DNA from 2 places in the Roseburia sp. CLA-AA-H209 genome. Region 1 is predicted to be linked to the other one. Evidence: predicted binding sites of a transcription regulator. Region 1 holds the regulator's gene; the other holds the start of a gene.
What was found. The regulator Rex, encoded in region 1, represses fermentation and respiration genes when NADH is low (regulators of the CRP and FNR family bind a similar motif). The targets are predictions, from matches to a motif close to ATTGTTAANTANTTAACAAT.

Region 1 (15,489 bases):
CCAAGAATCAGAATCGGCTTCTTAATTCCATGATTTCTTAAAATTACGCCTTCTTCCACTGTGGCCACACAGAAGCCATGGAGATACGGAAGCGGCTCTAATACACGGGCAAGTTCCGTTGCACCATGTCCGTATCCATCTGTTTTAATTACCGCAAACATGCTGGTATCTTTCTTTAAAAGCCGGTGCATTGCCTCCATATTCTCAATGGCCGCATCCAGATTCACGCTGGCATATACCCTGCTATATTTTTTCATTTCATTCACCTCAAATTATTATTATGACAACACATCGGATAATCCGTTTATAATTTCGCCTGCAGTCAGTCCATGCTTTGAAACTGTTTTGCTCCGTTCATCTGCTGCCGCCGCATGTACATATACCCCAAGCGGTGCCGCCTGCTCTGCAGATAAGCCCTGCGCCATCAGACTTCCAATAATTCCGCTCAGTACATCACCACTTCCCGCAGTCGCCATTCCGCTGTTACCGTTCCGGTTAATAAATGTTTTCCCATAAGGAATTGCCGTTACCGTTCTGCTGTCTTTCAAAACACAGATTACATTATATTCCCTTGCGAAATCTTCCGCAACCTGCTCAATATTTTCTTTGATATAGGAAACGGCAAGCTGTTTTAACCGGGACATTTCCCCCAGATGTGGCGTTAATACCAGTTCTGTATGCGGGCGAAGAAGCTGTTCGGTCTGCTCTGCTATGATATTTAATGCATCGGCATCTACTACCATTGGTACTGCCGCATTCTTAAGTACCGTCTTTACAATACTGTGTGCCACATCACTTTTGCCAATTCCAGGTCCTAAAATAATAACATCTGCCCAGGACAGACATTCTATCAGTTGCTGTGTATCAGCCTTTTTTGCAGAATAGGTAGTAAGAATTGCCTCCGGCACTGCTGTCTGTAAGATAATACGGTTTTCTTCCGGTGTATATATTCTCACCAGACCACAGCCACTGCGATAAGCTGCCTTTGCTGCAAGAACCGCCGCACCTGCCATATTCACACTTCCGGCAACCAGAAGGACTTTTCCAAAGGTTCCCTTGTTCGAATCAGCAGCACGATTATTTAAAAAATTTAAATCTTCCTTTGTGATTGCATAAGCTGCAGGTCTTTTATCTAACCAGCTTTCTTCTCCAATTCCGATATCCTTAACCGTAATATTTCCGCAGTATTCTGCACCAGGAAATAACACCATTCCGGTCTTGCAGTAAGCAAAGGTTACGGTATCATCTGCTTTGAATGCACCACCCAATACAGCTCCATTATCTGCCGAGACACCGGATGGTATATCCACTGCCAGCCGGTGGGCACTGCTCTGGTTTAGCCGTTCCATCAAGTGCACCAGTTCATCATCTAATTTTCGTGATAATCCTATACCAAATAACGCATCAATAATCAGGCTGTAGGAATTTGCATCCTCCATTTCATCAATAAATGGTACACCATATGATGCCAGGATTTCATACTGTTCTTTTGCCTGCTTTGAAAAATGCGTTTTATTTCCATAGAGATATACTTCAACCGGAATGTGGGATAAGTATAACAATCTTGCAATTGCCATACCATCGCCGCCGTTATTTCCGGTTCCACACACTACCAGCACGCGGTTACATGAAATTTCTTTTTCCTGTATTACTTCTATCGCAGAAAGTGCTGCCCGCTCCATCAGAACCATGGATGGCACTTTAAAATGTTCAATTGTATTGGTATCACATGTTTTCATTTCCCGGGAATTTACAAGATATTCCATAAATTAATTCCTTTCGTCCGCATTTTCCACCGCTTTTTTTCCCTGCAGACGGTCTTCATCTTCCTGCCGCAGATCAAATATATTTAAAATATCCACACCAAAAATATCATGCATATAAGAATAAATCTGCCGGTTGTTGATTTCACGGTTCTGTTTTTTGATGATATTTTTCTTAAGTTCTACCCTTACCTTATCAATCCAGGCCGTAATTTCATCTGCTTCTTTGCTGTTCTGTCTTAGTCTCTCATAGCAGTAACGCATGCTTTCTAACATAAGTTCCTGATTTGCACTGTTTATATTTCGTGGAAGTTCAATTAATTCATCCTCAATTTCTTCCATTTTGACATTGACTTCATCAATCAGTCTCTTGTCTTCATCTAATTTTCTGGAAGAAATATCCCCCTCATTTTCCTCATGAGTTCCTTCCATGTTGACAACAATGCTTTTCATCAACCGATTCTTTGTCTTTTTCAGTTCTTTCAAATCATTATTAAGCTTTCCCTGCTGTTCTAACAACTGATTTAACTTTTCTTCCAGCTGCTTGATTTCACTGGTTTTTCCGCTTAAAGCAAAAAGCCTGTGCCATTTCTGATCCAATACAAGTATTGGTACTTTTCTGCTTTCTAATGCTTCCAGAAATTCCTTGTCATCTTTCATGCAAAACACCTCTATTCCAGCGTTTCCTTTTTCCTTTTGTTCTTTGTCATATTATAGGATAACTGCATCAGGCTGTCTGATAAATGTACATTTTCCACTACAACATTTTCATCCAACACTTCCAGATCCACATGGGCAAAATTCCAGATTGCATGTACACCAAGGCTTACCAGCTGGTTTGCCACAGCATCTGCCTTTTCTTTCGGCATAGTCAGTGTAGCAATATCTACCTTATGTGTCTTTACAAATTCTTCCAGTTTATCAATCATTTCGATTTTATTGCCACGAATGGATTTTCCGCATAACTCCGGATTCACGTCAAACAATCCTACTATGACGAAACCGAGTTTTTCAAACTTCACATAATTAGCAAGCGCCTGTCCTAAGTTACCAGCTCCAATAATAATAATATTATGCTGTTCATTTAATCCCATAATCTTTCCGATTTCTTCATACAGAAATTGTACATTGTACCCATATCCCTGCTGTCCAAAACCACCAAAATTATTTAAATCCTGTCTGATCTGTGATGCGGTCACTTTCATTCTTGCACTCAGTTCATTCGATGAAATACGTTCTACCCCTTCATCTAAAAGTTCCCCCAGATATCGGTAATATCTTGGCATTCTACGAATTACTGCCTGTGATATTTCTTTGCTCATTCTGCCAGTTCCTCCTGCTCTCAATACCCTACAATAATTATAGTTTCTTGCCGAAAGGATGTCAATGTGTTACAACTTTAACAATCTTTCTGTAAACTTAATTCTTCCCATTTTGCATAGAGTTCTTCCAGCGCTGCCTCTTCCTGCATCTGCTCCTCATGGATTTTGTTTAATTCATAGGAATTTGATGCTACCTCCGGCTTTGACAATTCATCATTTAATGCTTCTATCTTTGCCTCTCTCTTAGCAATTTCATCTTCTGTACGCTTTAATTCGTTTTCCAGCTTACGTTTTGCTGCCTGCTGTTTCTTCATTTCTTCCCAGCTTAACTTCTGTTTTCCTCCGCCGGATATCTGCTCTGTTCCCTTATTTTCTCCAGTTCCATCGGAAACAATGACATTTCCTTTTGCTGCTGAATTGTCTGCACGATCCTGTGTAGCTGTGCCAAACGCCGCTAACTCCTGAACTTCCTTTTTCTCCAGATAATAATCATAATTTCCAATATAATTTAGAATTGTTTCATTCTTTAAATCAAGAATTCTGCTGGCAGTTTTATTAATAAAATAACGGTCATGGGATACATAAAGCACCGTTCCGGTATAGGAATTGATGGCTGACTCTAAAATTTCCTTTGACATAATATCAAGGTGGTTGGTCGGCTCGTCTAAAATTAAGAAGTTCGCATTGGATAACATCAGTTTTGCCAGTGAAACACGACCTCTTTCTCCACCACTGATATCACGAATCCGCTTAAACACATCATCATCCGTAAATAAAAATGCCGCTAACACATTTCGAATCTTCGTTGCCTTCAGATTCGGATAAGCATCTGCAATTTCATCAAATAACGTCTTATCCGGGTCTAAGTTCTGATGCTCCTGATCGTAATATCCGATTTCCACATTGCTTCCAAGCTTTATCTCCCCGGCATCTGCGTCTACAATTCCATTGATTATCTTTAAAATGGTGGTTTTCCCGGTACCGTTATTTCCGATTAAGGCAACTTTTTCCCCTCGTTTAATCTGAAAATCAATATTTGAAAACAGTTTATGCTCATAAGATTTTGAAAGTCCTTTCACCGAAAGTACATCATTTCCACTGGTAATTTCCGGCTCCAATGTAATATGCATATCTGTTTTTTCATCGATTGGCTTCTCAATACGTTCTATTTTATCCAATGCCTTCTCACGGCTTTCCGCACGCTTAATGGACTTTTCCCGGTTAAAGGATTTTAACTTGGATATTACTTCTTCCTGGTGCTTGATTTCCCGCTGCTGGTTATAATACTGTCGCAAAAGACTTTCCCGCTGTATTTCCTTCTGCCTCGCATATGCGGTATAATTTCCCGGAAATACCGTTGCCGTATGGCGGGATATTTCCACTACCTTCGTAACAATCCGGTCTAAGAAATAACGGTCATGGGCTACGATAATTACGGCTCCTTTATAATTCAAAAGATAGTTTTCAAGCCATGCAATCGATGCCATATCAAGGTGGTTGGTCGGCTCGTCGAGCATGATAATGTCAGGCTTGGTTACCAGAAGTCTGCCTAATGCCACTCTGGTCTTCTGTCCTCCGGATAACTCTGACATTTTCTTTCCGAAATCATTTTCCGAAAAACCAAGTCCCTTTAACACACCGTTTATCTCACTGCGAAAAGTCAGTCCGCCCTCTAATTCAAAGGCATGGCTGAAACGGTTATACTGCTCCATATATTTCTCTAATTCATCTGCGCTTACATGCTGCATGTCTTCTTCCATTTTACGAAGCTTTTCTTCTTTTTCGATTAATGCATCGCAGGCATGAAGCACTTCATTATAAATGGTCTCGTTGCTGTCTTTATCCTGATACTGGGCAAGATAACCGATAGTTTTTCCTTTTGCAACGGTTACCTCGCCACTGTCCGGTGCCAGCTCTCCCACTATAATTTTCAATAACGTAGATTTGCCGGCACCATTGATGCCGACAATTGCTGTTTTCTCATTATCTTCTACATGAAAAGAAACATTCTGTATTATGGTGTCTGTCCCAAAGGATTTACTGATATTCTGACAGGCTAAAATCATGGAAGTCTCCTCACTTTTTCTCTTCACCCCATAAGTAAAGCATTCTTTACAAGGGCTTTTTATAGCTGAAAATTCCGGGACGGCACACTATTCTGCCCTCCCGGAGTATAAAATTTATAACATTTTCTCTAATGTAGCACGGATTGCCTTGATAAAGTCTTCACTGTTTAATACAGTCGGATTTTCAATTGTAGTAATCAGCGCAAGGTCTTTGGTCATCTTTCCGGATTCAATCGTATCTACACAGGCTTTTTCCAGTTTATCGGCAAATGTGCTTAACTCCTGGTTGCCATCTAATTCACCTCTCTTACGGAGTGCTCCGGTCCATGCAAAAATAGTTGCTACGGAGTTGGTGGATGTTTCTTCTCCCTTGAGGTGTTTATAATAGTGACGCTGAACTGTTCCGTGTGCAGCTTCATATTCATAATATCCTGCCGGTGATACCAGTACGGAAGTCATCATGGCAAGGGAACCAAATGCAGATGATACCATATCACTCATAACATCTCCATCATAGTTCTTACATGCCCAGATAAAGCCGCCCTCTGCTTTCATCACACGGGCTACCGCATCATCGATTAAGGTATAGAAGTAGGTAATTCCTGCTTCTCCGAATTTTTCTTTATATTCTGCATCAAAGATTTCCTGGAAAATATCTTTGAAAGTATGGTCATATTTTTTGGAAATGGTATCCTTGGTTGCAAACCATAAATCCTGTCTGGTAGAAAGTGCATAGCTAAAGCAGCTTCTTGCAAAGCTTTCGATAGAATCATTTAAGTTATGCTGTCCCTGGACAACACCTGCTCCGGTAAAGTTATGAATCAGCTCTCTTGTTTCTGTTCCGTCCTCTGCTGTATAAACCAGTTCACATTTTCCCGGTCCCGGAATCTTCATTTCAGAAGCCTTGTATACATCACCGTAAGCATGTCTTGCAATGGTAATCGGCTTCTTCCAGTTCTTAACACATGGCTCAATTCCCTTTACAACGATTGGTGCACGGAATACTGTTCCATCTAACATTGCACGGATAGTTCCATTCGGACTCTTCCACATTTCCTTTAAGTTGTACTCAGTCATACGTGCTGCATTTGGTGTAATGGTAGCGCATTTTACTGCAACACCGTATTTCTTTGTTGCATTTGCAGAATCTACAGTTACCTGGTCATCCGTTTCATTACGATGTTCGAGACCCAGGTCATAATATTCTGTGTTCAAATCAATAAATGGTAATAACAGTTCATCCTTAATTATTTTCCAAAGGATTCTTGTCATTTCGTCTCCGTCCATCTCAACCAAAGGGGTAGTCATTTTAATTTTGTCCATCTTTCTATCCTCCATTTACTATTTCAGCAGATTGTCCCAGCCATAATTATCCATATTTTCAATGGTATTTAACATATGACTTGTCGCAAGCAGTTCTGCTTCTTTTGCATTGTGCTGTTTCAATGCTTCTACAATCTTTTTATGTTCATCATTTGATTTTACCACACGATCCGGCATTGACAAAGTGATTTTTCGAACTCTTTCCACATAATGATGAAATGCAGACAATTCATGCTTTAACATTTTGCTTCCGGAAGCTTCATAAAGCACCTCATGAAACTTATTATCCAGCTCCAATATCTGTGCATAATTTTCCTTCTTAGCATGAAATTCCACCAGAAAAATGTTTTCTTCCAATTCCGCTATCTGCTCCTTGGTAATTCTGTCTGCCGCCCACTTTGTGCAAAGTCCCTCCAGCCGTGCACGGATTTCATAGATATCTTTTACGTCTTCTTTCGTAATTCCCTCTACGAATGCTCCGCGGTTTGGAATGATTCTGACAAGCCCTTCCAGTTCAAGCTGCCTTAAGGCTTCTCTTACCGGCGTACGGCTGACACCAAGTTCATCACCCAGGGTTTTTTCTTTCAATTCTTCATCGCACTTGTATTTTCCGGATAAAATATTTTCACGAATCGTATGAAATACTCTTCCGCTTAAAGAATATCCTTCTTCACCCACGATAAAGCCTCCTTAATTTATAATACAATTCCGAGTTTTTTACAACAGTCAGTTATCTGTACTACAAGTTCGTTATCTGTAATTACAGTTACACGTCCCTCATCATACTGCTCGTCTACCCATTGTTTGATGGTCTTTACCAGTTCCGAATTCTTATCTACTTTACGGTCATCACTGAGACGGTAATAGGTATTAATCCAGTGTGCAATTCCAGCAAGTCCTGATGTATTGGAAACAGATACCAGTGCCGGACGATTTAAGAATTTTTCGGTATCAAAAATGTTATAAATTTCTTCATTTTTCAAAAGTCCGTCTGCATGGATACCTGCTCTTGTAACGTTAAAATTACTTCCGACAAACGGTGTACGGCTTGGAACCTTATAATTCAATTCCTTCTCATAATATTCTGCCAGTTCTGTGATAACTCTGGTATCCATTCCATCCAGGGTACCCTTTAACTGCGCATATTCAAATACCATTGCTTCCAGAGGTGTGTTACCGGTTCTCTCACCAATACCAAATAAGGAACAGTTTACGCCGGATGCACCGTAAAGCCATGCTGTGGTCGAGTTATTGACTGCTTTATAGAAATCATTGTGTCCATGCCATTCAATTAATTCAGAAGGAACTCCTGCATGTGTGGTAAGTCCGTAAATGATACCCGGTACACTTCGCGGAATTACTGCTCCCGGGAAGTTTACACCATATCCCATGGTATCGCAGGCACGAATCTTAATCGGAATATTGTATTCTTTCATTAACTTCATCAGCTCTAAGCAGAACGGAATTACAAATCCGTAAATATCAGAACGTGTAATATCCTCCAAATGACATCTTGGACTGATTCCAGTCTCTAAGCATTCACGAATCACACTTAAGTAAAGATTCATAACTTCGCTTCTGGTCATTTTCATTTTATAGAAAATATGATAATCGGAGCAGCTTACCAAAATACCGGTTTCACGCAGTCCCAAATCTTTTACCAGCTGGAAATCCTGTTTGCTGGCACGGATCCAGCTGGTGACTTCCGGGAATTTATAACCACGCTCTAAGCATTTATATACGGCATCACGATCCTTCTTGCTATATAAGAAGAACTCGCTCTGACGAATTTTACCCTTTGGTCCGCCTAATTTATGTAAGTAATCATAGATGGTTACAATCTGTTCTGTGGTATATGGTGCTCTTGACTGCTGACCATCACGGAATGTTGTATCAGTAATCCAGATATCCTCCGGCATATTATGCGGAACGATTCTGTCATTAAATGCAATTTTCGGAATTTCCTCATATGGAAAAAGATTGCGGAATACATTCGGTTCCTCAACATCTACAAGCTGATAAAAATGCTCTTCCAACTGTAATAGATTAGTTTTTTCATTCATAACGACTTCTCTCATGGAACACACTCCTTTTGATTCACAAATATTCTTGAATAATTGTATACAATTATACTTGTATGTGTCAAGAGCTTTTTCAAGATTATTCCAAAAAAGTGAATATTTATTAGTATTATCCTTTTTTATCGGTAGATAATAGTATTGTAACCATTCGGTTATATACAAATGCTAAGGAGGAAATTTACTATGTCTAATCGTTCGAAAAAATCTTCTGTTCCAGAAGCACAAAGTGCATTAAACCGTTTCAAATTCGAAGTTGCAAGTGAGTTAGGTGTACCACTGTCTGAGGGATATAATGGGGATTTAACTTCCCGTCAGAATGGTTCCGTAGGCGGTTATATGGTAAAGAAAATGATTGAGGCGCAGGAAAAGCAGATGGCTGAACGTTAACACATCTTTTTCATTGCCCGCTTAGATGTCAAAAGAGGCTGTCCACCGGAATCGGTGAACAGCCCCTTTCCCTGTTCTCCTGCCCGGGCGGCCTCAATGGAAGCATTTCACTTAACATTTTCGTAAACTTTTCACAATTCGTTCCTTAATTTTTCAAAACTTTCTAAAAATTTATGTTGTATTCTGTCATTTTGTACGCATTTTTCAGTGTTTTTTCGAGTCTCATGTCTTTTTGGCAATCGTTTAAGTTACACTTTTCGACATATTCTTTTGCTTCTTCGGATGCAATAGAAAGCATATCGGCATCCGAAAAGACATCTGCAATTTTAAATTCCATCAAACCACTCTGACGTACCCCGAAGAAATCTCCTGGTCCACGCATTTTCAAATCTTCACTGGCAATATAGAATCCATCATTAGAGCCCGCCAGAATATTCAATCTCTCTTTGGCATTCTTTCCATTGGAAGAATTCATAAGAATACAATAGGATTGTGCATTTCCTCTTCCGACACGTCCCCGCAGCTGATGGAGCTGTGCCAGCCCGAAACGCTGTGCATCTTCAATCATCATAACAGTGGCATTCGGCACATTCACACCTACTTCCACTACCGTTGTAGAAACCAGAACCTGGATTTCACCAGTGACAAAGGCTTCCATTACTTTATTCTTCTCTGCCGGACGCATTTTTCCATGAAGTAATCCTACGCTGATTCTGTCTCCATAATATTGTTCTAATTTCTTTACATATGAAGTAACATCCTGCAATTCCAATTCCTCATTGGCTTCTACCAGAGGACAGATAATATATGCCTGATGTCCTTTTTGAACTTCATCTAAAATAAAATTCCAGGATTTCTCCCGCATTTTCGGTCCAACGACACAATTTTTGACCGGAAGACGTTCTGCCGGAAGCTCATCTACTACCGAGATGTCCAGATCTCCGTAAAGAATTATTGCAAGGGTTCTCGGAATCGGAGTCGCACTCATAACCAGTACATGTGGCAGCCGGCTGCTCTTATCTGCCAGTGTCTCCCTCTGTCTTACCCCGAAACGATGCTGTTCATCCGTTACTACCAGCGCCAGCTTCTGATAAAGTGCCTTTTCCTGTATCAATGCATGGGTTCCAATTATCATGGCATTCTGTTCTGTTTCCATTCTCGCATATGCTTCACGTTTTTCCTTTGTAGTCAACGAACCGGTAAGAAGAATAACAGGAAAGTCCAGTTCAAACATGGCAATCCATTTCTGAAAAGTGTCATAATGTTGTCTTGCCAGAACCTCAGTTGGTGCCATAATAGCAGTCTGATAACCTTCATGAGCAAATTTTGCCATAATAAGGAATGCAAGAATGGTCTTACCGGAGCCTACATCCCCCTGTATCAACCGCTGCATGGCATAAGGACTGTATATATCTTTTTCCATATCTTCCAGTGTTTTCTTCTGGGCATTTGTCAGTGGAAACGGAAGCTGTTCTGCCACCACTTCAATAAACTCATCCCTTACTACCGGAAATCCATTTGGCGTCTGCTCATGATGTTCCTTAAACCGCTGTATCTGTAGCAGAAATAAGAAAAATTCGTCAAAAGCAAGACGTTTTCTTGCTCCAGTCAGTTCTTCTAAATCTGTTGGAAAATGTACTTTTTCCAATGCCTCTCTCAATCCCATAAACTGATGGCGGGCTAAGATTTCTTCCGGAATATATTCACCATCTTCTTTTACACTGTCAAGGGCTGTACGTACAAGTTTACCAAACTGCTTGCTGGATATTCCCTTAGTCAGAGGATATACCGGTTGCAGGGATATCTGCATTTTCCTGTATTCATCCGGCTTCCACACTGCCGGCTGTTCCATGACATATTTCTTATTTTTTAAGGTCAGCTTTCCATATAATATTACTTCCGGTTCCCGGTTCAGCTGATTACAGATATAGGGCATCCGAAACCAGACCGCCTCTACTTTCCCTGTTCCATCGCTAAACTGTGCAGTAGATATCTGCATGGCTCTGGTATTTCTCGTTACCGGCAAAGAACAAAGCCGTACATGAAAAGCATAGACTTTCTCCAGCTCGGCCACACTGATATGCTCTGGCTCCGGCATCCGCTTATAATCCCTTGGAAAAGCAAGGAGTATATCCCCAACGGTATATACTCCAAGTTTTTGCAATATTTTTTCAGTTTTTGGTCCAACTCCATTCAATTCCTGAATGGGTGCATTTCTGTCCATAAACACTCCTGTTACTCTACTGATATTACATAATAGTAAATCGGCTGTCCGCCAAAGTGAATCTCCACTTCTACCTCCGGATACTTCTCTTCTAAAGCAGCACCTAATGCATTGGCATCTTCTTCTGTTACTTCTTCACCATAATAGATACAGATAATCGCAGATTCTTCATCTACCATCTCAGCAACCATATCTTCTGTAGTGCTCTTGATATCCTTACCAACAGCAAGGATGCTCTTGTCGCCAATTCCCATATAATCGCCCTGTTTAATCTCTTTGTCATCGATTACGGTATCACGGACTGCATAAGTTACCTGACCGGTCTTTACATTTTCTAATTCCTCGGTCATACGCTCTGCATTTTCCTCTGCCGACTGATCCGGAATAAAGTTAATCAGTGCTGTAATTCCCTGTGGAATTGTCTTGGTTGGAATAACAATAATCTTCTTATCTTCTACTAAAGATGCTGCCTGATTTGCAGCCAGTACAATATTCTTATTATTTGGAAGAATAAAGATGTTATCTGCATTCACATGGTCGATGGCATTTAACATATCCTCGGTACTTGGGTTCATGGTCTGACCACCTTCGATGATATAATCCACGCCAAGTCCGTTGAAGATTTCATTGACACCGGCACCAATGGATACGGAAATGAAGCCCATTTCTTTTCTTGGTCCCTCTGTCTTTTCTTCTTTGGTTTCTTCCTCTTTCTGCTCTTTTGCGAGTTTCTCAGCATCCTTGATTAATTTTTCTTGATGTTCTTCACGCATATTATCAATCTTGATTTTGCTTAATGAACCATGTTTCAATGCTTCCTGAAGGGCAAGACCAGGGTCATTGGTATGTACATGGGTTTTCACAATCTCATCATCTGCCACAACAACGATAGAATCACCAATGGACTCTAAGAAGTTTTTATATTCATGCTCCTGCTTCTCTGTTAATGGCTGATTTAATACAATGATAAATTCGGTACAATAACCAAACTTAATATCAGCTTCTGTCTCAGCAGTAATCTTCATAACACCTGCAGATGCTGCAGAACCTTCAATGCTGTAATCAATTTCTTTGCCAATCAGGGAATCATAACCGCCCTTTAATACCTGAACCAGTCCCTGTCCGCCGGAATCTACTACGCCAGCCTGTTTTAATACAGGAAGCATATCCGGTGTCTTGCTTAACACATGGTCTGCTTCTTTAATAACTTCATCTACAAAGAATACAATATCATCGGTATCATCACAAAGTTCTAATGCTTTGTTGGCTGCCCCCTTAGCAACAGTAAGAATCGTTCCTTCCTTTGGTTTCATAACTGCCTTATATGCAGTCTCAACAGCCTTCTGCATAGCTTCTGTCAGAATCACTACATCAAGCTCATCATATTCTGCAATCACCTTGGTAAATCCACGGAATAACTGGGAAAGGATAACTCCTGAGTTTCCTCTTGCTCCTCTTAATGAACCCGAGGAAATTGCCTTTGCAAGTTCCTTCATAGTCGGATTTTCAAGCTCGCTTACTGCCTTTGCTGCTGACATAATTGTCATAGACATATTGGTTCCTGTATCTCCATCCGGTACAGGGAAAACATTCAGTTCGTTAATCCACTCTTTCTTTGCTTCGAGATTCTTTGCTCCGGCCAAAAACATTTTAGCAAATACCGCAGCGTTTATTGTACTTACTTCCACTTCAACAGTTCCTCCTTAATCAATCACTCTGACGCCTTCAACTAAAATGTTGACTTTCTTAATCTGCATTCCGGTAAACTCTTCCACTTTATATTTTACCGTATGAATCAGATTGTCTGCTACTGTCTCAATACTTACGCCATAGGCAACAATTACATGGAAATCAATTGTAATTTTATTATTTTCATCCACATCCACATTTATACCATGTGTCAGATAATCTCTCTTTAATAATTTAACCAGGCCATCTTTCATATTAACTGCAGCCATTCCCACAATGCCAAAGCACTCAACTGCAACAGAACCGGCATAGGTTGCAATTACTTCATTATCAATTACGACTTTACCTAATTCGTTTTCCATTTTACCTGTCATTCTATAACCTCCAATTAAAATTAATCTTCTCGCATTTCCGCCAGTATATACATAACATGAACTATATTATAACCTCTTTTTCTGAAAAAAGAAACAGTATTTTTCTTTATTTTCAAAAAATGCAATTTTTTTCTTGCATTCTGTCTGTATTTCTGTTAAGATAGCTTTGTTGTGAGCTTGTGTCATAACAGGCTTAGTGAAGAATTTAAAGGAGGTGCTATCATGGCAAAATGTGCAGTTTGTGGAAAAGGCGCTCATTTCGGTAACAATGTGAGCCATTCTCATAGAAGATCTAATAGAATGTGGAAATCAAACATCAAATCTGTAAAATGTAAAGTAAACGGAACTCCAAAAAGAATGTACGTATGTACTTCCTGTTTAAGATCCGGATCCGTTGAAAGAGCTTAATTAGCATTTTCTATTTGGACTGTTCTTCTGGACAGTCCTTTTTTTACTTTACAGGAAATTGCTTTCCTGTAAAGTAAAAACGCTCCGCGAGGATGCACACTGCGGCGTATAAGGTAGTTGTCGCAAGCGACCGCCGCAGGCGCGAGAATGTGCCAAGGCACATTCTTTGTTCTTTTACAGAAAATTGCTTTCCTATTACTTACAGCAGAAAAGATTATACCCTATCAACAGCAATATCAATATAATAATAATCCCAATCACGTCACTTGGAATAATAAACATAAAAAACATACCAAATCCCACCATGAAAAAGGAATACCCCATCAAGCGTTTCATGTTTTTTCTCCAATCAAAAAGACATATACCATTATAGTATATGCCCTTCTTTTTCACTTAGCACGCTGTACGTTCTTCTGTTACTATTCTATACTGTTCTTATTCTTCATCCTTATTTACTGCATCAGACAAAATTTCATTCATCTCAGACTCTGCTGCTTTCTTGGATTCTTCATCTAACTTTGCAGTTGCTGCCTCATCCTTCTTTCCCCTGGATGCAAACTTATTTACGAAATCTGGTACCATATCAAGAATCTTGGTCACTCCATCCTGATTCTTAATATTTACAAGCTTGGTGGTGCCATTCTGAATGACAAGAACCGCACTCGGTGTAATCTTTCCACCCATTCCTCCTGCTCCGTTGTTCTTCTTCTCCTGTGAAAATGCACCTGCGCCTACACCAAAGGATACATCCACTAATGGAAGAATGATGGTATCTCCGATATGAATGGCATCTCCTACAACCGTCTTGGTTGTAATGAAGCTGTCCATTCCTTTGAATAAAGATTCTACCGTATTGCGAAATGTGTTATTACTGTCTGACATAATAATTCCTCCTGATTCTACTTCGTATTGATTCTGTTAAAATTGCTTTATAAAGTGTTTCACATCCGGATTTCTCCAGATTTGAATTGCAGCCTTTAATAAATGAATCACCTGTATCCGTCCCTTTATATCCCAGCTGCCTTCGATATAAAAACGTTCTGCCTCAAAATCCGGCATAATAGATACCTTATCATAATATAAAAATGGTAATACGCTGAGCACTGCTAAAACCTGTCCTGTGGCTGCCGGATCTTCCATACCATAAGCAACATCTGCCTTCATATGCTTTGGTCCGTATTTTTTTAACAGCCCTATTACATCACCCAGGACAAACCGAACGGCACTTCTATTCTGCTCATCCTGTATCCACTGATTCACTTTTTTTATTTTACTGCCGATATTTTTAAATTTCTGCGGAATTGCTTTTATCTTTTCTACTATCGAGCGTATTGTCTTGCTGATTTTACCAAATACGGAAACAAACTTTTTCTTATATGTCTTCTTATGGCGTTTCTGTTTATACTGTTTTTCCGTCTGTTCTTCTTGCACTGCAGCCGGTGGATTCTGTTCTTCCAGCCCCGTTACATCTATCTTTTTTTCAATCGCCGGTGCTGTTTGCTCTTCCGGCTTCTGACGTTTCTGCACTAAGTCTTTTTCCGGTTCCTTATGGGATTTTTCCCCGGATTTCTTTTTCGGCTTTTTCTTTACTTTCTTTTTCTCTAATTTCTTTTTGGATTTTTCATCCGATGGATACTTCCATGCTTTTATGCCAAAAATCTTTAAAACTGCAAGCCGCTTTCCCTGCTCCATCAGAAAGGAAAAATGCAAAGCCATAAGACACCATGCTCCATGCACTTTTAACGTAGTCTGTCCCTGCCTTGTCTCTCCACGAATCCGGTAAGATACCGGAGCAAACAGCAAAAGCATGATAAGTAAAACCAGTAAACCTAATATGCATAATAATATTATG
Region 2 (15,489 bases), on a different contig from region 1:
ATAAAATAATGGTAATTGCAGCTACCCCGTCTGCTCCAACCATACGCATCAGAATAATATTAAAAAGGTATGTAATTACTGCATTGGAAAGGTTCGTTACCATCTCGGAAGAACCGTTGGTGCAGGACTGCCACAATGCTTTTCCATCCCAATGGAAGCGGGTAAAATGAAGTCCTTTTCTTTTCACAAGGAAATAGATGACTCCCACTACCGCAGGAATCATCTGTCCGATGCCTGTTGCAATAGCTGCTCCGGCAATGCCAAGCTGCATTGGTCCCATAAAGACATAATCTAAGATTGCATTGGCTACACCTCCGGCAGTAATCAGTCCGAGTCCATATGCAGGTTTTCCTGCAGTCACAAAGAAGCACTGAAATAAACTCTGCAAAATACAGCACGGTCCAAAATACATCATATAAATAAGATATGTTTTCCCATTTTCGAATAAAGAGTCGTCTGCTCCTAATGCATATACAATCGGTTTATGAAAAAGTAATACAATAACCAGCAGCACCAGGCTTACAGCAACTCCTGCCACTGCAAGAAAAGTAAAGTTCTCACATGCTCCCTTTTCATCTCCCTCACCCATTTTTCTCGCTACCACTGCACTTCCACCGGTTGCCAGCATAACGCCGATTGCAATGAGAATACAAATAACCGGCCATACAATATTGACTGCGGAAAGAGCGCTTTCTCCTACCAGTCTTGACACAAAGATTCCATCTATGATTGTATACAATGACATAAATACCATCATAATCATAGATGGCAATGCAAATTTCAATAAGGATAATGTTTTAAAGTTCTGATTTAACGAATTCGACATGATAACCTCCTTGTCTTATGAATCACTATTTGCTATCATAAACTATATGGTAACCATATAGTCAAGGAGATTTTTTTAATGAGTAGAAATGAATATCTGACCACAGGAGAAGTTGCCCGGATGATGGGCACTACAAAAAATACACTGTTTCACTACGACCAGCTTGGTATTTTTTCACCCGAAGCAAGAGGGGACAATGACTACCGCTACTACACCGTCCGCCAGATGGATGTGTTAGATGCCATTATCACGCTGCGGGAACTTGGCATGCCTCTGCCGGAAATTAAAGAATACATGGAACACCGAAGCCCGGAAAATTATGCCACACTTCTTACGAAAGAAAACGCTGTCATCGAACAGCAGATTCGTGCATTAAAAGAAAAACAGAAGTGGATTCAAAGACAGCAGAAACGAATTAAAACCAGCCTGACTATAAATCCGGATATCATTGAAGAAGTCTCTCTGCCAGGATTTTATATTGCAGCACACCCTATCAGTTCTTCCGATGATAAGACCATCTCCGTAAAAGTCAGTGAGCTTCTGAACTCCTATTATGAAAGCAAGGAAACTACCGGTTTTACAGTGCTTTATATCCAGATGGAGCATGACCTTGCCCGGGGTGCCCATAATCTTTATCACGAGGTATGCCTTGCCATGCAGACCCCTCCCAAGAAAATGCCTTACCGGATTCTTCCGGCTTCTAAATGTCTCGCCGCCTATCACCTGGGAGACTGGGATGATATTTCACTTGCCTATGACAGGCTGCGCAGCTACATGAAGCAGCACCAGATTACTTCATCCGATGGCAGATTCTATGAAGAAGAATTGATTAACGCTACCATGACAGATAAACGAAGTGAATATCTTACCCGCATTATCGTCAGAATCTAAAAAGCAGCATTACTTTTTTATTTTCCTGTAATGCTGCTTCTCTATTTTACAGTGCCCCAAGAATCTCTTTTGCCCGGTCTATCTGCTCCTTTGTAGGCGGGTCTACGCCTTCTAACTGGTATGGAATTCCAAGTTCCTTCCATTTAAAGACGCCTAAGGTATGATATGGCAGCACTTCCACCCGTTCTACTGTCTTAAGGGTATCAAGAAAACTTCTTAAGCGGTAAAGCTCGTCCTCTTCTGTTGTAATACCTGGCACCAGCACATGGCGGATCCACATTGCTTTGCCATGGTCTGATAAATAAGCTGCCATTTCCAAAATATTCTGATTCGTCTGTCCGGTGAGTTTCCGGTGTGCCGCATCATCCATATGCTTAATGTCTAACATAAAGAGGTCTGTATATTTCATCAGCTCATCAAATTTACTTTTAAATGGTTCTTCCAAGGAAAATGGATTGCCGGAGGTATCGAGACAGGTATTTACCCCTTTTTCTTTTGCCAGCCGGAACAGTTCTGTTACGAAATCTATCTGTAAAAGAGCCTCTCCACCGCTTACGGTGATTCCGCCCTTTTCTTTCCAATATGTTTTATAGCGAAGTGCCTTTTTTAACACTTCTTCCGGTGTCATCAGCTCTCCGCCATCTTTCGCCCAGGTATCCGGGTTATGGCAGTACTGACATCTCATATTACAGCCTTTTAAAAATACAATATATCTTACACCCGGCCCGTCTGCCGAGCCAAAGCTTTCTACGGAATGGATGCGTCCTTTTATTTCACTCATATTGCCTCCTATACACCAAAATACTTACGGATGTTTAACAACCTATGATAAAAATGTGCAGGCTTTTTTCATTAAGCCTGCACATTCTGCTTTACCTGAATCGCGGAAAAATCGTATGCTCCCCGCAGTTCGGTTACTGTCTTAAATTACATACGCTCATGACAGGTACGGGCAATAACATCAAGCTGCTGCTCTTTTGTCAGGTCGATGAACTTAACTGCATAGCCGGATACACGGATTGTGAAGTTTGCATACTCTTCTTTCTCCGGATGCTCCATTGCATCAATAAGCTTTTCTTTGCCAAATACATTAACATTCAGATGATGTGCACCCTGATCAAAGTATCCGTCCATTACATTTACAAGGTTATCGATTCTTTCCTGCTCGTTGTTTCCAAGTGCGCCAGGATTGATGGTCTGTGTATTGGAAATACCATCTAATGCCCACTCATATGGAAGCTTGGTCAGAGAGTTTAAGGAAGCTAAAAGTCCGTTCTGCTCTGCACCGTAAGATGGGTTAGCTCCCGGTGAAAGTGGTTCGCCGGCTTTACGTCCATCCGGCATAGCTCCGGTTGCTTTACCATATACTACGTTAGAAGTAATGGTAAGGATAGAAGTTGTAGGCTCAGAATCACGATAAGTATGATGTTTCTTTAATTTATCCATGAAAGTCTTAAGCAGCCATACTCCGATTTCATCTGCACGGTCATCATCATTTCCGTACTTCGGGAAGTCTCCTTCGATTTCGAAGTCTTTTGCAAGTCCGTTCTCATCACGTACGACTTTTACTTTTGCATATTTGATTGCAGAAAGAGAATCGATAACATGTGAAAATCCTGCAATACCGGTTGCAAAGGTTCTCTTTAAGTCGGTATCCATCAGAGAAAGCTCTGCTGCTTCATAGTAATATTTATCATGCATATACTGAATCAGGTTCAGTGTATTTACATAGATGTCTACTAACCAGTCCATCATCTTGTCATATTTTGCCATTACTTCATCATAGTCAAGATATTCAGCTGTAATCGGTGCGTAGTTTGGTCCTACCTGCTCGCCTGATTTTTCATCAACACCACCGTTGATTGCATAAAGCAGACATTTTGCAAGGTTTGCACGAGCACCGAAGAACTGCATCTCTTTACCTGTCTGTGTAGCAGATACACAGCAGCAGATTGCGTAATCATCGCCCCATACCGGTTTCATTGCATCATCGTTCTCATACTGGATTGAGCTTGTTTCAATCGAGATACGTGCTGCATAATCACGGAAGGTCTGTGGCAGTCTGGATGAATAGAATACAGTAAGATTTGGTTCCGGTGCCGGTCCCATATTCTCTAAAGTATGAAGGAAACGGAAGTCTGTCCTGGTTACCATGGAACGTCCGTCTACACCTGTTCCTGCTACATCAAGGGTTGCCCATACAGGGTCACCGGAGAATAACTGGTTATAAGAAGGAATACGTGCGAATTTAACCATACGAAGTTTCATTGTGAAATGGTCAATCAGCTCCTGAGCCTGCTGCTCGGTAAGAATTCCCTTATCCATATCTCTCTTAATATAAATATCAAGGAAAGTAGAAACACGTCCTACTGACATTGCTGCACCGTTCTGTGTCTTGATTGCTGCAAGGTATCCGAAGTATAACCACTGAACAGCCTCTTTTGCATTGGTTGCAGGTCTTGAAATATCATATCCGTAAATCTCAGCCAGTTTCTTCATGTCTTCCAGACATTTAATCTGCTCTGCAATTTCTTCTCTTAAACGGATGACATCATCTGTCATCTGTCCGCATCCGCAGTTGGCTTTGTCTTTCTTCTTCTCAGCGATTAAGTAATCCAGTCCGTATAATGCTACACGGCGGTAATCACCTACAATACGTCCACGACCGTAGGTATCCGGAAGACCTGTTAAAATCTTAGCATGACGAACCTTCATCATTTCCGGTGTATAAGCATCAAATACTGCTGTATTGTGTGTCTTATGATACTTGGTGAAAATTTCTTTTAATTTATCATTTACTTCATAACCGTAGGTCTCACATGCCTGAACAGCCATCTTGATTCCACCATATGGCATGAAAGCTCTCTTTAATGGTTTGTCAGTCTGAAGACCAACTACCTGCTCTAAATCTTTTAAGCTTTCATCAATATATCCCGGACCATAAGCTGTAATTCCGGTTACAACCTCTGTCTCCATATCAAGAACGCCGCCCTTGGCACGCTCTTCTTTCTGTAATTTCTGAAGTGCCCCCCATAGCTTGTTGGTTGCATCTGTCGGCTCAGCTAAAAAGCTCTCATCTCCATCATATGGAGTGTAGTTGTCCTGAATGAACTGACGAACATTGATTTCTTCTTTCCAGAGACGTCCTTCGAATCCATCCCACTCTTTCATTTCAATCATTACGATATCCTCCTAAAAAATGTATTCAGTATGAACACTGAATGGTTACTAAATTTACTGTCAACAGACTTTTTATTCATCGGCTTGAATTAGTCTTGCTTAACTATGGTTAGTATATACTGACCGTTATTTTTTTGTCAATATCTTTTGATGTTCAAAATAACATACAAAAGAAAACGAGCCAGTCCTCCAGGTTCATCGCCCAGACGGTCGGCTCGTTTTCGTTATACTTCATGTGGTTTTTCCACTTATCCGTCAGTCATATAACGGTTTTATCATAGACTATTTCTTTTCTTATTGCAATAGCTTATGAAAACTTTTTATCAACTATTTTTTCCGTTTTATCTGTTCTTTCGCTACAATACTTTGGAAAGGAAGTCGCAAAGACGCGGATTCTGTGGATTGGCGAAGAATTCTGCCGGTGTATTCTCTTCCTGAATCTGTCCTTCATTGATAAACATGACACGGCTTGCCACTTCTCTTGCAAATCCCATTTCGTGCGTTACCACTACCATAGTCATTCCGTCCTGTGCCAGTTCTTTCATAATTTCAAGAACTTCTCCTACCATTTCCGGATCCAGTGCGGAAGTCGGCTCGTCAAATAACATGACATCCGGATTCATTGCCAGTGCTCTTGCAATTGCAATACGCTGTTTCTGTCCACCTGAAAGCATTGCGGGATAGGTATCTGCTTTATCAGACAGTCCGACTCTCATCAAAAGCTCGTCCGCACGCTTAGATGCCTCTTCCTTATTCATAAGTCCGGTCTGAACCGGTGCCAGCATGATATTTCCTTTTACGGTATAATTTGGGAACAGATTGAACTGCTGGAATACCATTCCAATCTTCTGACGCATCTTGTTGATGTCTACGGATTTATCCGTGATATCTGTTCCTTCAAAAGTAATCACACCGGAAGTCGGCTCCTCTAAAAGATTTAAGGAACGTAAGAATGTGGATTTACCACAACCGGATGGTCCGATGATGGCTACTACCTCTCCCTGGGCGATTTCTGTGGAGATACCATTTAATACATTTACATTTCCAAAGGATTTACACAAATCCTTTACTTCAATCAATACCTTCTTATCGCTCATTTGTTCTCAACCTCGTTTCCAGTTTATGTACACCAGCCGTTAAAATCATAACGATTATCAGGTAGATAATTGCAACCCCGAACAATGGTAAGAATGGGTCATAAGTCTGGCTACGGATGATATCGCCGCCCTTTGTCAAATCCGGGATTGCAATATATCCACTGATGGAAGTCTCTTTCAGTAAAGTAATAAACTCATTTGCCAGAGCAGGAAGTACATTCTTAAATGCCTGTGGCAGTATAATCAGACGCATGGTCTGCGAATAATTCAATCCGAGGCTTCGTCCAGCTTCAAACTGTCCTTCGTCTACAGACATGATTCCGGAACGTACAATCTCTGCTACATAGGCAGCCGAATTCAAACCAAAAGCGATTACAGCCACTGCAATCTTATTATCGAGTGCAACCAGAATAATATAGTACATAATCAAAAGCTGTACCATCGTAGGGGTTCCACGCCATATGGTAAGATACATTTTACATATAAAATTCAAAACATTTAATCCACCATGTTTATCATGGGTGGAACGGATAATTGCGACTAAAAATCCAACCACAATACCCAGAAGTACTGCAAGCACTGCAATAAGCAGTGTATTGCCAAGACCACGTAACAGATAAAGATATCTGTCTTTCTCTATAAAATCCTGTTGAAAGCTGCTTAAAAAATCGCTCAAGGTCTTTCCTCCTATACCGATTATTTATTTCTTACTACAATAACCTGGCTTGCTGTTGCATAAGTATCTGTAAAGTCAATGTTCTTAAGACGGTCTTCTGTTACAGTCATTCCTGCTGCACCAAAATCTGCTTTACCGGAAGATACTGCTGCGATGATTGCATCAAATTCCATATCTTCAATCTCTAAATCATAACCAAGCTTGTCACAGATTGCTTTTGCGATATCTGCATCGATACCAACTACGTTGTCACCATCATAATATTCGTATGGCTCAAACTGCGCATTGGTTGCCATGGTAAGTTTTCCGTTTGGATATTCTGTTCCCTCCGGAGTCTCATATGGATGCTCTCCTGTTTCATCACCAATATAGTTGCTGATGATAGTATCGATTGTTCCGTCTGCTTTTAACTCTTCGATTGCTTTGTTGAATTCGTCTGTTAAATCTGTGTTATCTTTTGCGATACAGATTGCATATTCCTCTGCGTCAAAGGTATCATCTAAAATTTTCAAGTCATCATTCTTCTCAACAAATGCCTCTGCAGGCTGCTTGTCGATGATTACACAATCAATTTTACCGGTCTTTAATGCCTGAATTGCATCAGAACCTTTGTTGTAACGCTCTACGGTGCTTCCTTCGTCCTCATATGCTGTTGCATCGGTATCTCCGGTTGTTCCAAGCTGAACACCGATTTTCTTTCCCGGAAGGTCATCCTTGGAATTTACTGTGTTTGCAGCTACAGATGAGCCACATCCTACCATTGCTACTGTCATTGCTGCAGTTAATAAAAGTGCTGCAAATTTCTTCATGTTCTTCATATTTATTCCTCCTCTGATTATAATTATGTGAATTTATATTTCATACAACATCATAAAATATATCAACATAACGCCTAGTATAGCATGATTCCGCCTATTTCACAAGTACCCGGAGAGTATTTATCTGCATTTAAAAATACATTTTTCCATGTATTTTTAAACAGGCGGTACCTCAGTAGTTTGCATATTCGCTTCATAATTGTTATAATGTGCCAAGAAAAGTGATGATACTTGAGGAGGTTTTTTCATGAAGCGATTTGGCAGAATTATGTTCTGTTTTCTTCCGGCTCTGCTGGCATTTGGCCTGCAGCAGCTTATCTCCATTCCGGCAGTAGGGCTTGCTCTGCTGGGTGGTTTTTATACCAAAGGGGCAACTTCTATCGATGACTGTATGGATGCATTTTTAAATATTATTTCCACCGCCAATTTTAATGCCGGTGTCAGTGCAGCCTACGGTACTGTTGCCCTTGTGGTATTTGCCTACTGGTATTATAAAAAGTTCCGGCAGACAGAACCGGAAAATGTACGGAAACCATTTAATATTCCGGTTATCTTCGGCATTCTTATTACTGCAGTAGGATTACAGTATATTACCAATTACATTGTATCTTTTACTGCAGCCATTAACCCGCACTGGCTGGAATATTACAGTAACCTGGTAGAATCGGTGGGACTGGATGAGCCTTCCCTGATTCTGGTTCTCTATTCCGTTCTGATTGGACCTGTCTGTGAAGAACTGATTTTCCGTGGACTGACTTTGAAATATGCAAAAAGAGCAATGCCTTTCTGGGTTGCTAACCTCTTGCAGGCACTGCTCTTTGGTGTGTTCCATATGAATATGATTCAGGGTGTTTATGCTTTTGTGGTAGGAATTGTTCTTGGATTTATCTGCGAGAAAAGCCACAGCATTTATCCTTCCATGCTTTTCCATATCCTCTTTAACATCTGGGGAACCTTCTCTCCGGACTGGTTTATGTATAAAGCAGATACCGTTCCGTTCTTCTTCCTGTGGTTCTTTGTTGGTGCCGGACTACTGGTTGCAGGACTGTTCCTCTTTTTCTTTGGAGTAAATAAAAAATATCCCAAAATTGAAAATTCTTATTATTCTTAATATCCTTTTGCAATTTTCTTTCCCTGCAAAAGGCTCTGGTTTTGATTTACAAAGGAGCGTGTCCGCTCTTTTAATAATAATTTTCGTCCTTCCGGGGTTCTTGTATATACCACATGGTATGGTCCAAGAGCCCTTTTCATATGCTTTTCAAAAATCAGGGCACGCTCCTTTTGTCTTCCGAATATTTCCGGGACACTGTAACACTCTCTTGATGTGCCAAAGATTTTTTCCCGGATAAGAAGATACCTTGGGTTATCAATAACACCCCACAATTCTTCCATGCAGGCAGAATAGGTTGTCTTATCTCTGGTGGTTCCACCTTTAAGCCAGGTACCTACCACAAGTCCATTAAAGGATTCTACTTCTGTCCTGCAATGGGCACCATCCTCTAATTCCCCGCATTCCCTCAATGCATCTAGCATTGCTTCGCTAAGCTGTTTCATCCGTCTTGCCGGGGTGCTGAATTTAAACAGACGTATCCCCTGATAGACAATTCCGGCAAATGCGGCTAACAGCGCAATTCCAAGTAACAGGAAAGCCGGATGATTACCAAGCTTCTGTGCCATCATTCTTCCACTCATTAAGAGTATTGCAAGTATCACCTGTATGATTTCTATACAGACCGCATTAACAAAGATATATCCGGTTTCTATTTCTTTTGCTGCTATTTCATCTATCTGTTCTATTTCCATCTGATTTCGCACTTCCTGTAAGGACTGGTTCCATCGCTGCCTCAATGCATTTCTGTCCTTTGCACGCTCAAGCATCATGCTGTTTGCTTTATCTACCTCATATTTTGATGTTATCTTTGGAATGTCCAGCCGACCGATTCCGCTTTCGATTACATCTTCCCTGCAGGATACTCCTAAAAATGATTCAAACCGGCGTTCCAGCATTTCATAATCGCCCTCTGTATCAGTATTACTCTGCTGTCCCCGCTCTTTTGGAAAAATGCAGGCAAGATGCCAGATGTTTCCGGTCTTATCCGGCTGCTCTCTGTCGGTACGGATTGCTCTTCCACGCATCTGGTTACTCAGCATAAAAGACCCTACATAGGTTGCCAGTATCAGGGAATTGATGCACGGTGCATCCCAGCCTTCTCCCAGCAATGACTTGGTTCCAATCAATGTATGAATCTCTCCCTGACGGAATAACTCCGTCACAACAGCTACGGTGTGGGTGCTCTTTCCCTTTATCATAAGCTGTCCGTATCCGGTATCTCCCAGTGGATTTAACGTTCCGCTGCAGCCATACTGTGCCAGCAATTCCGGCAGTTTTGCTTCGACTTCCATTGGAACTATTATCACTGTCCCACTCAGCACACCAAGACGGATTCCAGCCATGTTCTGCCGCCTTAAATATTCAAAAATCGGCACTGCACCAAGCTCTGTGACCAGTGTATCTTTACTTCCAATCTCCGGCAATTTGTCTTTCTTAATATAATCGCAGAGAACCAGAAGACGTAAATCATTTTCCAGTGCCTCATACTCAGCCTGCACAATGGCATGGATGCTCTCCATCTTTCCCTGGCTTTTCATAAGTACCTTTTTAATGGCTTCATTATCCCGCAGTGCAACCTTGTTCCGGTAGATGGCTCCTGCCTCTTTTAATTCCTGCAGCAGGCCTTCCCGCTCTGCTTCCATCATGGTATAGGACTCTCTGTCCTCATAAAGAACACCCTGCAGTAACACTTCCATCCAGTGTGCATCCATTCCCGGCAGCTTTCCCTTTGTTCCGATGAGCTTCCTTAAATAACCGGAAAATGGAATTCCTTTTGCCTGGCAGTATACCAGCAGCGCTGTAAAATACTCCGGTTTATCTAAGAACCGTTCACTGTATTCTTCCGGATGCATAAGCCCCTGATGGGAAGATACGATTCTTCGCAAAGTCTCATCTGCCATCATTTTCTGCACCTGCATCTGCATCCGCTTCTGATGTTCCCTGACATATGCTTCCTCTTCTCTTGTCGGCCAGTTAAAATAAACATAGTCCTGATGTGGGCAGAGACTTCCTTCTCTTACCAGTTCCGGTGTAAAGATTTCTTCATCAATCGGTCCGCACATATCGATATAACGCTTCCACTGTGCCGGTGTACTGTCATAAGGCGGTGTTGCTGTCAATGCAATGATTTTCACATCCGGCAGCTTGTCTAAGAAAGTCTCCAGTGCCTTCCACCACTCACTGCGAAGGTGATGCGCCTCATCCAGACAAATTGTTGTAATACCGGCTTCCTTTACTGCCTTAAAAATATCGAAATCCCGGTAGTCAACCTGCTCCGTTTCCTTCTCTCCATCTGCTTCTTCTGTCACTCCGCCGGCTGCCACTTTACTGTCTGCCGCATCTACTCCATCCACCGCTTCACTGGCTGCTGCATCTTCCTCTGCCGCTTCCCCGCTGTCCTCTTCCAGTGTGCCCTGCTCCCGCTTCATAGCACTGTACAATGCCTGATAAGTCGTTGCAGTCATCTGTTTCATCTGTTTCAAATTATTGGATAATATTTCCTGCGGATCTGCCTCTTCGGTTAAGAAGCCCTCCTGTATACGCATCAGCCATTGCTGGCGGATGGTAATGCTGGGTGAAAAAATAAGGCAGGGTGCTCCCAGCCTCCGAATCAGTTCTATTCCAAGTGTAGTCTTGCCGGAGCCCGGCGCTGCCACAATATGTATCTTTCCATCCTTCAAATACTGCTGTGCATGTAAGAGTACTCTTTCCTGATAATCTCTCCACTTTCCCCGAAATTGCAGGATTCCCTCATATCCTGTGTTCATAAATTTCCCTCCATCAACATTTTAATAAATGCAGTATCGCGATATATCCACGGTTCCTTCGAAAATGGCTCATTTGCTTTTACAATCTCTTCCGGTGTCATCCATTCCAGATGATAGCCTTTTGCCTTCTCGCTTTCTGTCATATGCGGTTCCGTCATTCTCTCTTCAACCGTGCAGGCAAAGAAATAGGTGTGACAGTGATATATTTTATCTGTTTCAAATAAATCACGGCGTTTTTCTTCTATCTCGCCCAACAGCTGCATACTTCCCGGGCATAATATCAATCCGCCCTCTTCTAATACTTCTCTGGAAAGTGCCGTTTCAAAATCTTCCTCACCATCCATGCCACCGCCTAATATTTTGCAGTCCCCTGCCCTGCCGCGCTGGACTGCAATTTTTCCATTCTTTTCTATGATTGCCCGGACGCACTTTCTTTCAAATACCGGCATGCCATCCTCATAATCTTTTTTATCTAATACCAGAAGTATCTTACTTTCCGTCATTTTCGTTTCCTCGCTCTTATCAAAGTTACCTAATCTGCCCACTGAAAACTGTTTACCATGGTCTCTGCTGTCCGTATAGGTACCTTCACCATTTACCCGGGCATCACTGCCCTGTACCTGCATCATAAGCTGTGAAAGAATAGTCCTTTGTATTAATTTCTCATCATAATATGTAATGTCGGTTGAAATCGCATTACTAATAGCTAGTATACCATAAACATACTGTTTTGGGGAAGAAATGTCCTATTTCATCCAATAAACAGCTATCTTGTCGCTTTCTATTCTCCAAAGTCATAGTAAGCAGTTGGTTTATCACCAAAGATACCTCCTCTTACTGCCAGCACAAAGTTTCGCTTAGCAAGCACTTGATGCGTTTCTTCTACGTATGCATATTGTCAAGTGTATGTGTCATATTTTATATTCAAAATAAAAAAGGCTGCTACTCTCTAAAAAATAACAACCTTTCTTACTATATCAGCCTTTTGGAATTTGACCATCGACATACAGAATGTGATTAACTAACCACTCTGTGAGATATTTTAAAATTCCCATAATCTGTTCATCTTGATCTTCTACCTCATCATTGTGATGTTCCATAAATTCATCAAGTTTATGTATAAATTCCTGATGTTGAACTTTCTGTGTAAATATCTTCTTATAATTAATAGATTCCACCAAAACATTCCCTAATTTTCCTGGAAATATCAGAATCAACAAAACCTTTCTGCGCCATGTCATTGAGCATCTCACACGTTTTTTCGTGCGATAAACCTTTCTTATATGGTCTGTCCTCGGTTAATGCCTGATAAATATCAATACATGCCATAATACGTTCCGGCTCATTTAATTCAGCTGCGGTTTTTCCAAAAGGATACCCTTTTCCATTTAATTTTTCATGATGGAAAGCTGCCCAGTCTCGTATTTCTTCAAAATCATTAACCTCTGATAATATAAGGTATGTATAGCCAGCATGATTCTTCATTTTTGAAAATTCATCTTCCGTAAGCTTATCCGGTTTTTCCAAAATTTCATTGCCTACTGCCATCTTCCCAATATCATGCAGTGCACCAGCCAGATAAATTTTTTGCACATTAATAGAATCATATCCGATATATTGAGCAAAAAAAGCTGCTTTTTCAGCCACTCCTATAGAATGTCTGCTTGTAAAAGAAGATTTATAATCTACAATCTTTGCAAAAAAATCTGCGACATTTTTACACGTTTTCCAATCAAAAACCCGTTTTTGTCTTGGGATAATCTCCCATAGCTTCATTTCAAAAGAATTATCACTTAAACATATAAATGATTCAGAATGTGTGAATGCATGAAAAAAGGCATTCACACATTCTGAATCGAATAATCCATCCCTATTTTTTAAAAGGTACTGACATATAAAATTCCAACTGTTATTTCCAGTTCCCGTGTTATTTCCTATAATATCAATGGTATCTGCAAGATGAATAATCCTTGCAAACAATGGAATTTCATTCCACTTTTTTTGAAAAGGACCAGTTCCATCGGCATGTTCATGATGATACAAAATCACATTTGACACATCTGTTTTAAATGGAATTTTAGTAATATTTTTTTCTCCATAAATACAATGAAGATTTGTTTTTTTCTCGGATAAATCTTTTTTACAATGAATGACGGAATCCTTTTTCAGTTCTTCCGAAATATATTGTGTCAAAGCATTATCATGCAGTAAAGCACACATGGCTAAATCTTGTAATTCATCACCTTGAATTTTCCAATATTCAGCCATGCATATACTTATATAAGCCACTCTTTTTCCATGTTTGTTTTTGATATTTACCAACTCTGCTTCTATACAGTCCAACGCATAAGAACAGGCTCCTGCAAGTCCGATGATATCTATACTTAGTTCTTCTTTCATTGGTATAATCCTATCATAATACATTTATGCTTCTAGCATTTCCATAATCCATGCAGGTTACAATATGCATATACTTCTTCTACCTGTTCACCATCGCAAAGACAAAAATCTGCTACCGGCTCCTGCCCTGGATTTAACTGTTTTCTGTATATTCCCTGGTTTGTATTTAATGTAATCCACTCAATAAAATGCTCTTCAAGCATTGGATGTTTTGTCTCTCCGACCACGACATGAACATGACTGCCTTCTATCGTATATACAGGTACATGCTTCTCGACAGCAGCATCTGTCACTCCGGCTTTTAATTCCTGCATAGGTTCTCCGCAACAAATTACAGGTACACCCTTATCCTTTACCTTTTCAACAATGTTTCCACAATGCTTACAAATATAATATCTTACTTCCATGCCTTTTTCTCCTTCCATGTGTAAAATTTATAATTCAATTGTCTCCATAATCTTTTTCAATGAATCTGCAGATTCCTTAAGCTTTAACGCTTCCTCGCCACTTAAATTAATAGGTATATCAGACTCAATACCATCTGCACCTACAATAGCTGGCATACTTAACGATACTCCGTCAATATCATATACTCCATGCATCATGTGTGATACAGGAAGTATTGATTTTTCATCTCTCATAATCACTTCGCAGATTCTTTTTACAGACATTGCAATTCCATAATATGTAGCGTGCTTTTTGTTTATAATCTCATAAGCACTGTTCTTGACTGCTGTAGCTATTTCTGCCGTGTTTTCCTTGTGCTTGTAATGTCCACGCATTTCACACATTTCACTTAATGGAACACCAGATACATTGGCTGATGACCATGCTACAACTTCGCTGTCTCCATGCTCACCTACTATAAATGCATGAACACTCCTGCTGTCCACAGATAAATGCTCACCAAGCTTATATCTTAATCTGGCACTATCTAACACAGTACCCGATCCAATAACCCTGTTTTCTGGAAGTCCTGATAACTTTATGGCTACCTGAGTCAGGATATCTACCGGATTCGCAACTACAAGCATGATACCTGCAAAATTTCTCTTCGCTATTTCAGGAATGATTGACTTAAATATTGCTACATTTTTATTTACGAGATCAAGCCTTGTCTCTCCCGGTTTCTGTCCCGCTCCGGCAGATATGACAACAATTGCAGCATCAGCCACATCATCATAATCTCCGGCATATATTTTCATCGGACTCGCAAATGGAATACCATGACTGATATCCATCGCTTCTCCTTCTGCCTTGTTCTTATCTGCATCGATAAGGACAATCTCTGTAAACAAGCCACTCTGCATCAGAGCAAATACCGATGCAGAACCTACAAAGCCACAGCCTATCATTACTGCTTTTTTTGAATTAATCACTTTCTTCTTCGTAATAATCTCATCTCCTTAATAATTCTCTTCATGTACTTCAAAATAGCTCTGTGGATGATTACATACCGGACATACTTCAGGCGCCTTAGTTCCTACCACAATATGTCCGCAGTTACGGCATTCCCATACCTTAACTTCGCTCTTTTCAAATACCTGTGCAGTTTCAATATTCTTAAGAAGTGCACGATATCTTTCCTCATGGTGCTTCTCAATCTCACCTACTGCCCTGAATTTTGCTGCAAGCTCAGGGAATCCTTCTTCCTCAGCTGTTTTAGCAAAGCCTTCATACATATCTGTCCACTCATAATTTTCGCCTTCTGCCGCTGCCGCC

Region 2: the regulator Rex is predicted to act here: its motif matches at 5,020-5,039, upstream of pflB (formate C-acetyltransferase).

The regions. Positions count from the first base shown of each region.
Region 1 is NZ_JAJEQU010000001.1:130,635-146,123, forward strand. Features, by position in the region: gene alr (alanine racemase) at 1-257, opposite strand, end outside; gene LKD41_RS00700 (NAD(P)H-hydrate dehydratase) at 279-1,766, opposite strand; gene LKD41_RS00705 (hypothetical protein) at 1,770-2,423, opposite strand; gene LKD41_RS00710 (redox-sensing transcriptional repressor Rex) at 2,435-3,085, opposite strand; gene abc-f (ribosomal protection-like ABC-F family protein) at 3,163-5,151, opposite strand; gene LKD41_RS00720 (NADP-dependent isocitrate dehydrogenase) at 5,266-6,474, opposite strand; gene LKD41_RS00725 (GntR family transcriptional regulator) at 6,493-7,152, opposite strand; gene LKD41_RS00730 (isopropylmalate/homocitrate/citramalate synthase) at 7,170-8,552, opposite strand; gene LKD41_RS00735 (alpha/beta-type small acid-soluble spore protein) at 8,739-8,942, shown strand; gene recG (ATP-dependent DNA helicase RecG) at 9,106-11,166, opposite strand; gene LKD41_RS00745 (DAK2 domain-containing protein) at 11,178-12,854, opposite strand; gene LKD41_RS00750 (Asp23/Gls24 family envelope stress response protein) at 12,870-13,229, opposite strand; gene rpmB (50S ribosomal protein L28) at 13,452-13,637, shown strand; gene LKD41_RS00760 (GerW family sporulation protein) at 14,073-14,519, opposite strand; gene LKD41_RS00765 (hypothetical protein) at 14,556-15,489, opposite strand, start outside.
Region 2 is NZ_JAJEQU010000002.1:230,040-245,528, forward strand. Features, by position in the region: gene LKD41_RS03560 (MATE family efflux transporter) at 1-826, opposite strand, end outside; gene LKD41_RS03565 (MerR family transcriptional regulator) at 905-1,717, shown strand; gene pflA (pyruvate formate-lyase-activating protein) at 1,764-2,498, opposite strand; gene pflB (formate C-acetyltransferase) at 2,645-4,897, opposite strand; ZMP/ZTP riboswitch at 5,091-5,170, opposite strand; gene LKD41_RS03580 (amino acid ABC transporter ATP-binding protein) at 5,254-5,994, opposite strand; gene LKD41_RS03585 (amino acid ABC transporter permease) at 5,984-6,670, opposite strand; gene LKD41_RS03590 (transporter substrate-binding domain-containing protein) at 6,691-7,488, opposite strand; gene LKD41_RS03595 (type II CAAX endopeptidase family protein) at 7,736-8,599, shown strand; gene LKD41_RS03600 (DEAD/DEAH box helicase family protein) at 8,596-11,367, opposite strand; gene LKD41_RS03605 (NUDIX domain-containing protein) at 11,364-11,996, opposite strand; partial or broken gene LKD41_RS15915 (bacteriohemerythrin) at 12,345-12,545, opposite strand; gene LKD41_RS03610 (HD-GYP domain-containing protein) at 12,532-13,791, opposite strand; gene LKD41_RS03615 (desulfoferrodoxin family protein) at 13,800-14,174, opposite strand; gene LKD41_RS03620 (L-lactate dehydrogenase) at 14,202-15,146, opposite strand; gene rbr (rubrerythrin) at 15,174-15,489, opposite strand, start outside.